Regions from separate parts of the Weissella sagaensis genome, predicted to be linked through region 1. Evidence: predicted binding sites of a transcription regulator. Region 1 holds the regulator's gene; the other holds the start of a gene.
What was found. Region 1 encodes Rex, which represses fermentation and respiration genes when NADH is low (regulators of the CRP and FNR family bind a similar motif). Its sites were predicted from a motif close to TTGTGAANTANTTCACAA; they were not measured.

Region 1 (3,400 bases):
CCACAACCAATCCGATAAACACAACTGTCATATACTTGGCCAACAAATATTTCAGGCTGACATGTTAACGTATTTTCTAATGAATTAACTAATTGCTCAACCATATGATCCGGAATATCTCGTGTATTCTTCAGTAAATGATGAATGCTTGCACAGCCTGTTGACTTATGATGATAACTTGTTTTAATTTCTGGCATGATTAACCTCCACTTATTTTACCAACAACTTATACCTATTAACTTCTATATTTTTATCATAACTAATCATTTTTGTTTTTTCAAGCATATAAAAATATTCATACTCGAAAAGAATATTACTGGAGATTTATGGTATAATTAACCCTATTAATCAATATACAAAACGAGGAATTTTTACACTATGACCGAATCCATTTCGAAAACACAGTATCTACAGACTATATTGGAATTAAGTGGCGGCGATGAATCAACCAAAATTTCAAATAACCAAATTGCTGAACACTTAAATGTTACACCTTCATCCGTATCAAATATGCTGGCAAAATTACAAGAAGCCGGTGAAGTTAATGTCGTGCCTTATTATGGTGTTACTCTAACAAAACCTGGTCGTGAAACTGCCCTACGTTTAATTCGTTCACACCGATTAATAGAAACTTTTGGTGCGACTAAACTTGGATTATCAATTTCTGAAGCACACTCAAACGCCGATAACCTAGATCACGATGCTGACGATCAATTCATTAATGCCCTCGATAAATATTTAGGTTTCCCAAACCTAAGCCCACATGGTCTCGTTATCCCCGACATCAAACACCACTACTCACCTAAATCATTACGTTCATTACGTGAAGCTAGTGACGGTGAAACTGTTAAAATTAATAGTTTTACTGAAGACTTAGAACTCTTGCAATATACAGAGACACTTAAGTTAGGACTTAATACAGTTTGGACAATTAAAGAACGTCTACCATTTGACGGGCCATTAGTGCTAGTATCAAATGATACAACGTTACAAGTAACCCAACATGCAGCCGACTTCATTTATGTTAATGATTAACTAACAATTATAGACAAAAAGGACACTAAGCAACCATTTTTTAGATGGTTAGCTTAGTGTCCTTTTTATAACGCTGTTTATTAACATAATTGATAGTCTGCGTATATGCAACGTCACAGTTTTGGTTTATTTCTCACCAAAATTATTTATAAAATACAAAAGCGTTTGCAATTCGTTTGTTAAGTCCACGTTTTGTACACGAACGCTATTAGGTACATCTAAACGTAATGGCGTGAAATTTAAAATGCCACGAATACCAGCATTCGCTAAACGATTAGCAACATCTTGTGCCACATCTGCTGGTACTGTTACAATTGCAACATCAATACGTTGGTCCATAATTTGTTTTTCTAAATCAGCTAAACTATAAACTGGAATACCTGATTGAATGGTATTTATAATTTCTGGTTTAACATCAAATGCTGCTGCGATACGCGCATTAGAACTTTGATGAAAGTTAAAGTTTAATAATGCTTGTCCAAGATTTCCAACACCAACTAATGCAACTGAAGCCAACGTATCCTGATTTAAAATTTCACCAAAGAAATTCATCAAAGCTTCAACATCATAACCATACCCACGTTTACCTAATGCGCCAAAATAAGAAAAATCACGTCGAATTGTTGCAGCATCAAATTTTACCGCTTCAGATAATTCGTTTGATGAAACGCGAACAGTCCCAGAATCAAGCAACAAATTTAAATAACGATAGTAAATTGGCAATCGCTTTGCCGTTGCTTTAGGAATATCATGTTCAACCATTTGGTTCGACCTCTTTTTTCAAAATTTAACAAGTTTCACAAGCAAAAAATAACATTGTGAAACCAATACTACCTATTATCATAACATATGCAGTAATTTTTGTGAACTAAATAACAATTAATAATTCACAAATAAGCGTTATTTTGTAAGCGGTTTCTAAATATTGGTATATCTATCGGCTAGTGTTTTAGCTTTCCCTTATTCTTACGGTGCTTTCTTTTTGCATGCTTTTCTTTGGCTAATCGATCTTGTCGTGATACCGTTGGTTGCGTATTAACTGCCTTCTTAACCGTCTTTTTTGACTGCGTATTTTGAGTTGGTTCGTCATTATTTTTTGTATCGTTAACTACTTTACGAGCCTTATCACTAACTGTATTTTTAGTTTTAGAACCCTTATGTGCTTTATCTGCTGATGAAGTTAATGCCTTCGTTTTATGCGATACGATCGTTTTAACACCAGTAACTGTTTTAATATCAACAGCAACTAATTTCTTTAAATCACGCTGGTCATGATCATTACCAAATGAAATCACTAACCCTGCTTTACCCATACGGCCAGTACGACCAGCACGATGTGTATATGTTTCACCATCACGTGGCAAATCAAAATTAATAACTGCTGGTAAATCAGGAATATCCAAACCACGAGCAGCCACATCAGTCGTTAATAAGAATTTTGCTGTCCCCTTACGAAAATTATCCAACGATTTAGCACGTGTTGTACTGGAATCACCACGTACCAAAGTTGCCATTGCCACATGTTCATGGGCTAAGAAACTAGCTGTAATTTTTAGTTGCTTTGTCGTATTAAAAAATACCATTGCTTGGAAATGTTTTTGCGTTGCTAACTGACGTAAACGCTTTTGGCGTTGATCACGTGCTGTTGGCCAAAATTCATGCTTAATTGCTGTTGGAATTTCTACATGTCGCTGATCAATGCGTAAGAAATCTCGTTCAAAAAGACCACTCGCTTTTGTCTTATCAACTTCTGTTGCCCCAAACAAAGCAACTTGTACGTCTTCGTCTGCAATTGTATCCCAGATTTGATCAATTTGATTTGCTGTATCATCACGTAGTAATTCATCAGCTTCATCAAGAATCACCGTTCGTAAACGCTTTAACTTTAGTTTACCGTTACCAATGAGTTCGCTAACACGACCTGGTGTCCCAACCAAAATTTCAGGATGCTTTTTTAATCGATCTAATTGATGTTTAACATTAGCACCACCCGTTAATGATAATACCTTTAGTGACAAAATATTTGCCCAGTCACGCACAACTCTTGTTGTTTGCATGGCTAACTCTTGTGATGGCGCTAAAATTAATAATTGTTCACCATCATTTGGTACTATTTCTGGCAATAATGGCCATGTAAAAGCTAGTGTCTTACCAGTCCCAGTTGGTGCTAAAGCATCAATTGATTGTCCTTCTGCTAAAGGCTTAGCAACTGCCTCTTGTATCGGTGTTAAAGTTGTAAATCCAACACTTGTTAAACGTTCTTCAAAACGGGAATCCATGTTTTCTCCTTAATATCTAACCAGTGCTACTTGTCTGCAGGAAATACAATACCTGCATCTTGTCGTAAGTCAAATAGTACTTGGTT
Region 2 (3,400 bases), on a different contig from region 1:
CAGTACACTCCCAAGAGTCATACCAGCAATTGTGCCATTTGAGGCAAAGAATGCTAGTGAGAATGCTGGGAAATTAGCAATAACGTGTTCATAACCCAAGAAAGCGAAGATAAAGATGACGAAAATAATGGCCATCACCTTACCTGCATCATCTTTCATTCGTAGGTTAATGAAGAAGGCCGTATTAACAATAATATTAGCAAAAATGGCTTCGACAAAAATTTGAATTGATGATTTACTTAATTTACCAGCGATACCATCAAATAGGTAATTACTTGATGGTAAATCTTGGAACGGACCCGTTAATGAAATGAGATAAGCAAAGAAGATCCCCCCAATTAAATTAAATAACAACGTTGTTCCTAAAACCTTAGCAGCAGTTGAGAAATGAATCTTTTTACGATAAACCCCAACCGTCACAAACAGCATATTGGACGTTCCTAGTTCCGCTCCCATGAAAATAATCATAACCAATGACCAACTAAACATGAAAGCAAAAGTAAATTTACCAGAACCTGGTAACAATTTTTCTGCTTGTAATGCTGTTCCGAATGCAGCGGCCGTTCCTAACGTTAAGAACAAAGTTGCCAGCATGGCACGCGCTGCATAGCGTGCATAACTATTTTGAAACAGCGAGACTTTGTTCATTAAAGCAACGTCTATTTTTCTAAATAGTGGTGATTTTTCAACTACGTCTTCATTGACTGAATCAATCGGTGTTGTTACATCAAAATCGGGTAACTGAGCCGGTTTTGATGTTGAAACATGTGCATCCATTAGTACATACTCCTTTTGACTATATGACTACTTTTGACTATATGACTACTTACCAGGCATCACGCAATGTAAAGTTGCGAACGTCATCAATGGTTTGCGTACCAGCAAGTTGCATCACTAATGCCAACTCATCCTTAAAGAAATTAAATACTTGTTCAACACCTGTTGCCCCACCAAGCGATAACCCATAGATAGCTGGACGACCAATAGCAACTAAATCGGCTCCAGTTGCTAGCGCCTTAAAAACATGTTGTCCACGACGAACACCACTGTCAAAGACAACGGGTGCTCGACCACTAACGGCATCGACAACAGTTTCTAATGACTCAAATGCTGAAGGGCCACCATCTAATTGACGACCACCATGATTAGTTACCCAAATACCACGAGCACCAGCATCTAATGAACGATAAACATCTTCCGCACTTTGTACACCTTTTACGTAAACTGGAATATCTGTATGACTAGCAATATATTCAACATCACGCGGTGCCAACTTTTGCTTAGCTGATTTATAGACAGCATCCATACTCTGACCCACACCAGATTGATATGCTGCTACGATTGGCATTGGCAACGGAAATGTAAAGTGATTACGTTTATCAGCTTCACGATTACCACCCAAAGTTGCATCAGCTGTTAAGACAATTGCCTTCGAACCATTACGTTCTGCAGTTGCAATAATTTGGTCGTTAATACCATTATCTTTACTCATATAAAATTGGAACCATTGATTGGCATCTTGACCACCAGCTTCACGAATATCTTCTAGCGTTGTTGATGCAAATGAAGATGCCGTAAAGATAGATCCAAAATTTGAAACCCCTTTTGCTGAATACTTTTCTCCTTCAACATGGGCCAATCCATGTGCTGCAACCGGTGCCATGATAATAGGGGCTGTTAGGTGCATATCTTGAAAATCTACTTCTGTATTTGGATTTTCGACATCGCGCAAAACACCAGGTACAATAACTTTTTTATCAAAAGCTGTAACATTACGCTTATAGGTAATTAAATCCCCAGCACCACTTTGAATGTAACCATATCCCCCACTCGGAATGGTTTCTTTAGCTGCCTCTTCTAAATCATTGGTATTAACAAAATCTACTTTTCCTTCACGTGTACTAGCAACGTACTCACTCATAAATATAATCCCCTTTTAAAATTTAAGTTACAAAAAATGTAACCGCTTACATTTTCCCTACGAAATACATGATACGTTGTTATTAAATAAAATTCAATAGTAAATCTAAAAAAATTCACAAAATAGTCTAAATTGGTATATAAAAATAAATAAAATAAAAACATACTTTTATGATTACTTTGCTAATTTTATGCATGATTTCTTCACTTATAATGACTCAAATACGTATTTATTTGGCTAAATGGTTTATAAAATGAATCTAGTTAGTTTGTGATTTTCCCCTGCGAAGCAGTATAGTCATTTTAATTTTTTTAAGAAAATAAAAAAGCCTCGTGTTATACACACAAGACAAATGTTCAATATATACACTGTGTTATTAATAAATCTAGCAGTGACTACCTATTTTAATTATAGGTTCTAATCTGAGGTGGTTCATAATGTGCCATAAAATTAAATATTTCATCTAACGAATCAGAAAATAATAATTTCTGACGATCTGCAACCGTTAAAAATCCTGTTATCACCATATTATCAAACATATCTTCTAAGGGAGAATAATACCCATTAACGTTGAAAAACACACATGGATTTGGGTTATTTCCTAATCTTGCCCATGAAAAGGCTTCAATAATTTCTTCTAGTGTGCCTGGACCACCCGGCAAAGCAATACAAGCATCTGATAACTTTAACATCATATCCTTACGTACTGACATACTTTCAACTACTTTTAAGTCTGTTAATTTATTAAAAGCGACCTCTCATTGTACTAATTGCTCTGTTATTATACCGTGAACTTTGCCCCCATTTGTTAAAACTTCATTTGCTAACATGCCCATTAACCCAACACCTCCGCCACCATAAACGAGTTCTAAATTATGCTCAACTAAGTAGTCAGCTAATTGTTTTGTTGCTTGTTGGTAAGCATTATCATTACCCATTGTTGCACCACAATATACTGCGATTCTTTTCATAAATAACCTTTTCTAATTATACCTAATGAAATAAGCCATCTGAATTGGAACAATATCTAACGCAAATGGCTTATGTCAACTATTCTATTATTTAACAATTTCACAAAATTCAACAATAACGCCATCTGGTCCTTGTACATTAAAAAATTTAATGCCTTTGTCCCAAAATGGTAAATGTTGTATATCGTGATCAATTAAATTAAAGCCTTCTTTTTTTGCTTCAACTAATGCTGCTTCAGCATCAGTGACATCTAAGGAAATATGATTGATAGCCCCAGGCTTTCCCACAATGTCATCCCCAATCCATGCTTCAATTACTAAATTTTGACGTTGCATAAAGATAACGTTCCCGACTGGAAAATCACCAATTTTTTTAAACCCCAATTTTGTCCAAAATGTTTCCGCTTCAGTTAATGATGAAGCTGGAATACCAACATGCTGCAATCCTGAAAAGTAATCAGTTAATGCCATTATATGCCCCCAAATTTTTGTTAAATGCGATTAATTA

Region 2: the regulator Rex is predicted to act here: its motif matches at 2,025-2,042, upstream of G7Y65_RS07235 (alpha-hydroxy-acid oxidizing protein).

Annotation. Positions count from the first base shown of each region.
Region 1 is NZ_BLKA01000005.1:63,502-66,901, reverse strand. Features, by position in the region: gene G7Y65_RS06575 (hypothetical protein) at 1-197, opposite strand, end outside; gene G7Y65_RS06570 (metal-dependent transcriptional regulator) at 379-1,035, shown strand; gene G7Y65_RS06565 (redox-sensing transcriptional repressor Rex) at 1,162-1,797, opposite strand; gene G7Y65_RS06560 (DEAD/DEAH box helicase) at 1,977-3,314, opposite strand; gene G7Y65_RS06555 (Gfo/Idh/MocA family protein) at 3,341-3,400, opposite strand, start outside.
Region 2 is NZ_BLKA01000006.1:84,193-87,592, reverse strand. Features, by position in the region: gene G7Y65_RS07240 (formate/nitrite transporter family protein) at 1-777, opposite strand, end outside; gene G7Y65_RS07235 (alpha-hydroxy-acid oxidizing protein) at 827-1,921, opposite strand; partial or broken gene G7Y65_RS07230 (LOG family protein) at 2,326-2,892, opposite strand; gene G7Y65_RS07225 (VOC family protein) at 2,980-3,363, opposite strand.